DNA from 2 places in the Sphingobacterium tenebrionis genome. Region 1 is predicted to be linked to the other one. Evidence: riboswitches for the same ligand, from Rfam matches in the RefSeq annotation. Region 1 holds a riboswitch; the other holds the start of a gene.
What was found. Region 1 has a riboswitch for S-adenosylmethionine ahead of metF (methylenetetrahydrofolate reductase [NAD(P)H]). Riboswitches for the same ligand answer to the same signal wherever they lie in the genome.
Positions count from the first base shown of each region.

Region 2: linked by a shared signal. The riboswitch ahead of VJ786_RS14855 (5-oxoprolinase) and the one ahead of metF (methylenetetrahydrofolate reductase [NAD(P)H]) in region 1 are both predicted to bind S-adenosylmethionine.

Region 1 is NZ_JAYLLN010000005.1:64,104-69,171, reverse strand. It holds gene VJ786_RS03795 (UvrD-helicase domain-containing protein) at 1-1,849, opposite strand, end outside; gene VJ786_RS03790 (30S ribosomal protein S16) at 1,976-2,503, shown strand; gene rimM (ribosome maturation factor RimM) at 2,586-3,113, shown strand; SAM riboswitch class I at 3,190-3,289, shown strand; gene metF (methylenetetrahydrofolate reductase [NAD(P)H]) at 3,337-4,293, shown strand; gene VJ786_RS03775 (hypothetical protein) at 4,345-4,713, opposite strand.
Region 2 is NZ_JAYLLN010000046.1:23,769-28,836, reverse strand. It holds gene VJ786_RS14865 (DUF937 domain-containing protein) at 1-514, opposite strand, end outside; gene VJ786_RS14860 (DUF2891 domain-containing protein) at 581-1,678, shown strand; gene VJ786_RS14855 (5-oxoprolinase) at 1,756-2,019, opposite strand; SAM-I-IV-variant riboswitch at 2,077-2,170, opposite strand; gene VJ786_RS14850 (hypothetical protein) at 2,497-3,177, opposite strand; gene VJ786_RS14845 (helix-turn-helix domain-containing protein) at 3,300-5,036, opposite strand.

The sequences.
Region 1 (5,068 bases):
TCAGCAACCGCGCTTGGGCATTGCTGCGCAACAAGATCCCAATCTGTTTTGCTTGGTATCTACCACTGTTGATCCACTCGCCAATCTTTTGGCATAGGGAATCTACAGAAGCATCCATAACTTGGTTCTTTCTGAATCGCCCATGCTCAACCGGGAAATAATTGATTTCTATGGATCCCTGTGGGTTATCATCCCCCAAAAGATGTTCGGGAATCTGCTGCTCGGTATCTTGATAGGCCTTAATCAACATCTGATCGTTGCCTGTTTCTTGCCACCAAGCCCAGGAATCGCCGGAAAGACTCTCCAATACTTTATTGTTCAATACCTCCTGCAATAAGGAGGGGATTTTATCGAACAGGTAGTTATTCAGTTTGATGATGTTCGGCAGACTGCGGAAGTTGGTCTGCAGGGTGCCGTTATGGATAAACTGTTCAAGCTGTTGCGGCTGAAGATGGAAATTGTCGACCACCTGTTTTTCCACCTGTTGCAACAGTATCCGCCAATCGCCATTCCGCCATCGGTAGATGCTCTGTTTGACATCGCCTACGATCAGGTGCTCATTCAAGGTGCCTGTAGCATTGGCCAAGGCGTTCAACAATAAAGGGCTGTAGTTTTTCCATTGGATCCGGGAAGTATCCTGGAATTCATCGAATAGGAAATAATTGAACCGGTTACCGATCTTTTCCCAGATGAAGGTAGGATCCTGTTGGTCATCAATTCCGATTTTGTTCAGGAGAATCTGCGCATCAGAAATCAATTGCGCCCCATTTTCTTTCCGCCATTGACTAAGGAGATCACTCATCTCTTTTAATAAACGAAGGAAATATAGATTCCCCTGAACCGAATGATAGGCGATATAGGATGGGAAAATACCTCGTAATTCCATGAGGATATCCAAGGCAGGCTGCATGGCCTGTACCAAATCTGTACGGTAATTTTTATCTTGGTCAACAAATATTTTTTCTGGTTCTTGCACCAAGGTGTCATATTTCTGGAAGACCTTTTCATCAAGATCTGAAATGGAGAATTTATGGATATTTGGATTTACCTTGCTGGCCGAGACCAGCTTATTCCGTGACTTCTGCACAAGTTCGGACTCGTCTATGCCCAAACTACGGTAGCTTTGGTTGAACTGTTCAATGGCAGCGCTTAAGGCGTCTAGAAAGTTGCTGGTCTTTTCGGAGACCTCTTTGTTCAAGAGGTTGAAAATACGGTTGGAATCCGCAGAAAGTATGTATCCATCAAATTCCTGGAAATTTTCACTGAATATAAGACCGGCCAGACTCATCAATTGATTCCGATAGTTCCAATTTTCATTGTTTCCTATTTTTTGCTCCGCATAAGCAATGATCCATTCCAATAGTTCGGGTTTTTCATCCAAGAGCTGATTCAGCATGATGGTCAGATCCCGTTTTACCTTATTGGTGTTCATTTCGATGGCATATCCGGCATCCAGATTCAATTCATAGGTAAAGCTTCGGATGACTTTTTGGGAGAACCCATCGATGGTACTCACAGAGAAGTGGGAGTAATCGTGCAAGATCCTTCGGTATATACGTTGTGCTTTTTCCTGAAGGGCATGTGCATCCCATTGGGGATGTTCTTCCAATAATATCTGTCGGTAATCCTCGATTTTCCTAGCGGGATTTCCGGTTGCTAAGCCCTGCAACACGGAGAGGATCCTTTCCTTCATTTCCGCGGTTGCTTTGTTGGTAAAGGTTACAGCAAGTATTTCGCGGTAATTGCTTTCCTTGGCCAACAATAAAGATAGGTAATGGACGGTCAGGCTGAATGTCTTTCCGGAGCCTGCCGATGCTTTAACTATTTTTAGGGGTGCTTTTTCTTGCATAGGGTGTTGTGGATTAATGTGATGAATATAACGGTTTGCTTTTATTATTGGAAATAAGTTTTTATCTTTGCGTCCCTTCTTGCATGAAGCACGGGGGATATGTTGAATACATAAAATAAAAAAAACATGGCAACTAAAATCAGATTGCAAAGACATGGTAAAAAAGGAAAACCTTTTTACCACGTAGTAGTAGCAGATGCACGTGCTCCACGTGATGGTAAATTCATCGAGCGTATCGGTTCTTATAACCCGAACACTAACCCAGCAACTATCGTATTAGATTTCGAAAAAGCATTGGATTGGATGAATAAAGGTGCACAACCTACTGACACCGCTCGCGCTATCCTTTCTTACAAAGGTGTTTTGTACAAAAAGCACTTACAAGGTGGTGTGAAAAAAGGTGCGTTCGACGAAACTAAAGCAGAAGAACTTTTCAACAACTGGTTAGAAGGTAAAGGTGCTCAAATCGAAGGAAAAAAATCAGGTTTAGCAAAAACTAAAGAAGAAGCTAAAAAAGCTGCTTTAGCTGCTGAAGCGAAGAAAAAAGATGACAGAGCTGCTGCTATCGCTGCTAAAAACACTCCTGTTGCTGAAGAAACAACAGAAGAGGTTGCGGAAGAAGCTACTGAAAACACTGAAGAAACTGAAGGATAGTTCCTTAAAGCATTATTCAAATGAAAGCCGATCTACTTTAGATCGGCTTTTTTTGTATTTTTGTGGCTTAATTGAAAAAAAAATGAACATCGATCAATGTTTTTACATCGGATATATCAGTAAGACCCGCGGTCTGAAAGGGGAGGTCCAATTGTTTTTTGAGTTTGAGGATTATGCCGACCTGGATCTGGATGTCATCTTTGTAGAAATTGATAAGAAGTTGGTTCCTTATTTCGTGGATCAGGTCAAGTTGCACAATAACAGTACAGCCTACGCTTGGTTTGAGGATGTGGACCATATCGATAAGGCCCAACCGCTGGTGCGTAAGAAGATCTATCTCCCTAACGATAAAATGCCGGAAAGAGATCCGGATGATTTCCGATATTCCGATTTGATCGGCTATGTGGTGATCGATGAGAAGGATGGGGAGCTGGGAGAGATCTTGGATGTGCAGGAAATGCCGCAGCAGTTTATTGCCACGGTGGATATGGATGGACAAGAGGTGCTGTTTCCATTGAACGATGATCTGATCGTTGGTATGGATCCGGAAGAAGAAGTGATCGTAGTGAAACTTCCAGAAGGACTGATCGATCTGTACAGAAAACTATAATTGTTCTGGAAACCCTAACAGGTACAGGAACATTAAAATAATTTTTACTTTTCAGATTTTAAACCGATATTAGCGGTGCTTATAGAGAAAGGCAGAGGGACTAGACCCGCTGAAGCCTTAGCAACCTGACACTTGTCAAGGTGCTACATTCTACCTTTAACCAGGAAAGATAAGCTGATGAACCAGTACTCGCTGTGTTTTCTCTAAGCATTAATTTTAGTATATGAAGATTGTAGATCACATTAAAAATGCGAATGGCAAGACCTTGTATTCCTTTGAATTGCTTCCGCCAGCAAAAGGACAGGGGATACAGAGTATTTTCAAGACCATGGACGAATTGATGGAATTCAAACCTCCGTTTATTGATGTTACTTACCACCGGGAAGATTATCTCTATAAGCAACATTCCAACGGTTTATTGGAACGGGTGTCGTATAGAAAACGTCCCGGCACGGTGGCCATCTGTGCTGCAATCATGAGTAAATATAAAGTGGATGCGGTTCCGCATCTGATCTGTGGTGGTTTCACGAAGGAAGAGACAGAAAATGCCTTGATCGATCTTAACTTTTTAGGGATCGATAATGTATTGGTGTTACGTGGAGATGCGCGTAAGGGCGACTCTGATTTTATTCCTACACCAGAAGGACATGCCTATGCCATCGACCTGTTGGAGCAGGTAGCTGATATGAATCGCGGGCAATACCTGCATGAAGATATTGGGAGTTCCGAAAAAACTGATTTCTGTATAGGAGTGGCCGGTTATCCGGAAAAGCATTTTGAAGCACCAAACTTCAATACAGATTTTAAGTGGCTGAAAAAGAAAGTGGAAATGGGTGCTGAGTTTATTGTGACCCAAATGTTCTTTAATGTCGAAAAATATAAAGAATTCGTAACGAAATGTAGGGAGCATGATATCCATGTGCCGATCATTCCCGGTTTGAAACCTTTGACGACGAAGAATCAATTGATCACCCTGCCGAGGATCTTCCATTTGGATATCCCTGAGGATTTAAGTGATGCGGTGGATGCTTGTAAAACCAATGCCGAAGTGAGGCAGGTTGGTGAAGAGTGGCTGGTGCAGCAATGTAAGGAGCTGATCGAATTTGGTGCTCCGGTACTGCATTTCTATACCATGAGTAATCCTGGTCCGACAAAAAAGATAGTAGAAAAACTGGTTTAAAAATAAATGCCGATTGGATGCAATCGGCATTTATTTTTAAAGACTTAAATCTTAATTTTCTTCTTCTTCCTCTTCTTTACTAATTTTAGCCCATTTATCAAGCTGCTCTTTTGTTAAGAAGGTTTTCACTTTAGCTGTTCTAGCTTTAAGATTTGCCTCTTGTTGTTCTCTTTTTGTTTTAATCGCAACGCCTTGTGCCTCAAGAATATCAGTTTCTTGTTTTGCTGAAATTAACACATGCTTAGCAATGGAATCCTGCTGAGGTTTTGTCAAAGCTAATTTTTCAGTCAATGACTTGACAATAGATTCCGTTACATTTTTAGCAATAAAGTAATCACGCTCTGCTGGTTTAGTTTCTTGTGCAGATGCCACACCCACTGTCAAAGCAGCTGCAAATGCGATTGATAATAATTTTTTCATTTTACGTTTATTAATGGTCACTCTATGTGATTTATTAGAATTTAAAGTTAAGAATATTGTTTATTATTTCCACAAATGTTATTTAATTTTATGACTGGTTAAGGTGTTTAAAGGTTTAATGCTGTTTCTTAACTTATTTTCATTAGTTTTTGTTAATATTGTTAACTTTAAATAGTTGTATTTCAGCTTATTGTTCTCCTTATGGTTTTTTATAGCAACCCGGTAACCAAGTTTATTGTCCCAGGATTTATGCGTTTCTACGGATAATTTACATTTGTAATTTAACATATTTTAACATTTATGCCTTTGTTCGATGTATCATCTATTCCTGATAACATGTAGCATCTATTCTATT
Region 2 (5,068 bases), on a different contig from region 1:
CTAAACCACCTCCAGAAGCGTTGGTATTGCTGCCACCGCCACCTAAGATGCTACCAAGCAAGTCGCCGATACCACCACCGGAAGAACCAGCACCAGCATCCTGTTGTTTTTTCTTACCAAGGTATCCCATTACCAATGGTGCCAATAAAGCCAAGATACCACCTATCTTACCAATGCTGATACCTGATTTTTCGGATAATGATTCTTTCACATTTTCGGTATTTCTTCCGAACATATGGTTTACGATCTTGTCTTCATCTTCTGTAGGACCATCATTGAACAATCCGGCCAAGTTATCAAAGATTCCTCCGCTATGTTTTGTATCGATTGCATTTTGTATACCTTGTGCCTGTTCAGGGCTTTTCTGCGCATTATAGTTCAATGCAGACATCATCAAAGGAATGGCTGCAGAAACAACCCATTGTGTTTGATTTTTATCAATCCCTAATTTTTGGGAAATACCTTCAACGGCTTGAGAACCAATCCCGCCGGAAATTAAATCTGTAATGTTCATGTTTTAGTTTATTTTTTGTTAATAAATATTACATTTATAAATCAAATATAAAGCCAAATACATATCATGAATAAAACCCGTCTTTTATTTTTTACATGCTGTACATTTTTGTTTACAGCCTGTCAAAACAACCAACAAAAAGAAGAGCCGGCGAACGTTGAAGAGATCAAATTGAATGCAGATATTGCCAAATCTATTTTTTCCTTACCTACCCATTGTTTACAGATCGAATATCCGAATAAATTAGGCCAGGTTATCGGATCGGATGCCGATCTTAAAACCCCAAAATCCTTACGGCCGGTTTTCTATGGCTGTTTTGATTGGCACTCTTCGGTTCATGGCTATTGGTCGATCGTCAAGTTGATGAAAGAATTCCCGGAATTGGATACCGATGGTGCCATTAGGAAGGTATTGAATGCCCATATTACACCGGAAAATGTACAGGTTGAAAAAGCCTTTTTTGAAGATAAGAACAACCTGAATTTTGAAAGGACCTATGGATGGGCATGGTTGTTCAAACTGCAGGAGGAGTTACATACCTGGGAGGATGCCGACGCCAAAAAATGGGAACAAGCCCTACAGCCATTAGTGGATCTTTTGGTACAGCGTTACATGGAATACCTTCCAAAACTGGTCTATCCTATCCGAGCAGGACAACATGATAATTCTGCATTTGGACTATCCCTTTCCTTAGATTATGCTAAAACAGTTAACAATCAGAATTTTATAAAAAGCATATCTGAGAATGCAGAGCGTCTTTACCATCAGGATAAAAACTGTAACCTGGCTTATGAACCTTCCGGATATGATTTCCTATCCCCTTGCTTAGAAGAAGCCTTTCTGATGAGCAAGATCATGGAGAGTTCGGCCTATGATGCTTGGTTGAAGACTTTTATGCCCGAACTTTATGATAGCAGCTTCAAGCTTGAACCTGCCATTGTAAAAGATCGAACCGATGGAAAACTGGTGCATCTGGATGGCTTAAATTACAGTCGTGCTGCCTGTTTGAAAGGTATTGCCTTAAAACTTCCAGCACTAAAACACCTGAACCAAATAGCACATGCGCACGTTGCTTTCTCCATCCCAAATATATCCAAACAGGATGATTATATGGGAACACATTGGCTGGGTACTTTTGCCCTTTATGCGCTATCTATAAAATAAGTGAGCTATCTATAAAATAAGTGAATAGTTATTAAAAAAACGGCAGTAAGTCGTTGACCTACTGCCTATAGAACATGTTATGCATCCAGGGGAACTAATTTATTAGCCTCGAGGCGGACGGCCACCCGCTGGATTTGCGTAAATCCATCCAAACTATGGATAATTGCAGATAGATCTATGCCTCGTTTAGAGAGAGTCGTTAATAGTGCACTGCGAAAGGCAGTTTTACTGCTCCCCCAGTTAGATTGTACTAAATCATTGTTCAATACCACCAATTCTTGGGTACTGTAATGGTGGAACTGCTCCACTAAGTGTTGTTGAAATTCTTTTGTGTTTGACATACAATTCTTGTTTAAAAATTAAACCATCCTTGCATCCAGAAATTTTGGGGTGTTGTTCCTTTTCGTTTATTTTGGTAGGAAACCCGTATTATTTCACCACCGCGGTGTCTACACTCGGTTGGTATTGCTTTTGCAATTCTGAATACTCTACAAAGTTAGTAGATATTATTGGGATTTCAAAAAAATTTTTTTTTTGATTATGGTATGGGTATAAATGCGTCATTGCGAGGAGGCACGACGAAGCAATCTTCCCGTCATTGGGAGGAACGAAGCAATCTATGGACTTTGTCATCCTGAGCATCGTCGAAGGATCTGTACGAGTATGTCATGCTGAGCGAAGTCGAAAGATCTGTACTGGGTACCAAACGTAGATGCTTCGACTTCGCTCAGCATGACATGAAGGAAGATTGCTTCGTTCCTCGCAATGACGAGAAAGGTCAAAAATCTATCATCTATCATCTATCATCTAAAATCCCCCTACTTCTTCTCCGTAAAATAAAACTCCAACGTCTTATCCTCAGACCTTAATTTTAATTCATAGCTTTCCTGAGATTGAATCTTAACCAATTTACCAGTTTCCTCAAAATCCACCTGATCCATATCCTTGGAAGGTTTATGATTACTGCTCATATGTTTATTCAATGCCACCACAATATTACCATTCTGATTATTCAGCACCTTAAACCATCCGAAACCCGCCTTTCTAGCCACTCGTTCACCCGGTTCCATCTGCTCATATCGACCATAATACATATCCCCTGCCTTTGGTTCTTTCAAAAGTGCGGTATATTCCGCAGGAATCGGTTTAGCTGGTTTTAATGAATCATAAGCCATATAGCCAAAGAATCCGACCACAGCCAGCATCATGATATAGCCAAAAATTGTAGGCTTCATGGTATGAGGAGCAGCGGGCACCAATTTTTCTTTTTCCAAAGCAAAGACTTTCATTTCGTTCGTCCATTTACTTTTTGAAATCCTCTTATTCGTAGTGCTATCCAAATAAACTGCTCCTGCTTTCTTGGTATATCCGGTAAAGAAAGCGGTGGCTGTATAATTTCTATAATACACCAAAACCATCGGATTATTACCGTTAACCGGATTTACTAAATGATCTGCAGCAAATGCAGCTTCCTCTAATTGTCTTACTGATATAAACATATTAATGATTTTATGATTCGCTTCCTAAAGGTAAACCACATCAATTGTTTATACTAAGAAAGGCTTTGTTGAATTATATAATTGCGCAAACCAACCCACCCACAGTCCTAATACACAAACACTTATCGATCCTCTTTCAAATAATCCAAAAATTGGGAAGGTGTAAATCCTGTACTCTTTTTAAATGCCTTGCTAAAAATACTATGGGAAGAAAACCCACTTACTTCCGCCAAATAGCTGATTTTATATTGTTCGAATTTAGGTTCGTTTTTGATCTTTTCAATAATATATTTAATCCTTAAGCCATTGATATAATCATTGAAATTCATCTCTTTATAGGTATTGATCAGTTTGGAAAGGGTAATGGTATTCGTTTCCAAGTGGCTCGCCAAATAAGAAAGGCTCATTTTAGGATCGGTAAACAATTCTCCTTCCTCAAACAATCGAAGTTTTTCCAAAAGCCTAATACTTCGCTCGTCTGGCTCTATTGGTTCTACAGGTTCTGAAGCATCAATTTCCACTGCAGGTTTTTCTTCCACGCGTATTTCTTTCCTCGGTTCAGTTTTCTCCCGTTCCAGTTTGTCCATGTACTCCTCGATCCTTCTTTTATTCTCTTTATGCATGCGTCTTTGATAAATAACATACACAGTCAAGAGGATAATCAACACCGCAAGCCCGATCAATACATACCGTAAATTTGAATTCACCTTCGTTTTTTCCTGCAGGTCATCCTTCAATTTCCCTACCTCTAGGTTATTGATGATAGAATTCACGAAATTGGATCGTTTGGTATCATTCAAGGCTTCATCCTGCTCCAAAAATATAGCCGAATATTGCTGGGCTTTATCCATATCCCCCAATTCCTTGCTGGAAAGATAGGCATAGCGTAGCGCCTCCATCTCATAGTCGATATAGTCTGCAACCTGGATTTTCTGTCCAACCGCATCCTCGGCAAATTTCAGGGATTGATCATAATCTTTTAACTGATAGTAACTGATGGCCAGGAAAACCTTAGCCATATATTGGAATTCCTTAAAACTGGTCTCTTCCAGGTTCACTATTTTCTGAAAATATGGAATGGCCGTTTTAAAATCCTTTTTGAAAAAATAAAGTTCTCCTTGCACCAATTCCTGCTGAACATCCGTCAGTAAGCTTTCATCCGGAAAATGTTCATCAATGATCCTTCTTGCATTAGCCAAAGCAGATTCTGCTTTGTCGAAAGATTCATTCATTAAATAGCCCCTTGCCAAAAAAACATCTAAAGTGGCTTTGGAAAGAAGAATATAGTTCCGGTCCGTTGCTTCCAGTTTAGATGACTTCAACAGATTATCCAGTTTCGCATTATTCGCTTCCAACTCCTTGATGTAAAGTTCGAATTTCCCGTTCAAGTAATAGAAAAAGGAATATTCGCTCGCTGCTAATATGCGGTCTACCCCTTCTGGAAACTCTTTTATAAAAGGCTGAGCGGCTTCAAAAGCAATTTTGCTTTCCGCATAGTCCTTCTGTCTATAATGGATTTCACCGATGCTGAGCTTGGCCACAAACTGGGAAAAGGGATCATTGTACAAACTGCCTAAGGAATCCAATTTTCTAAAATACGTTAAGGCGGCATCTAGGTCTCCCTCGTTAATTAATCGGTTGGCATGTACCTGATACAAGCTCAACTGCTCTGCAGGAGACCATTTTTTCTTTTCTGCATAGGTCAGATACACATTATTATCGTATTTATCTGCTCTGGAAATCAACTCCTCTAAGGATAGGTTGGCAAGGCTATCATTGGTCTGTGCTGCATGAAGTGTAATGACGGCAAACAGTTGAGTTAAAAGAAAAGAAAATATTAAAATTACGCGTTTAAACATTGTTTCGGCTTGAGTAATAACATGGTATTGCT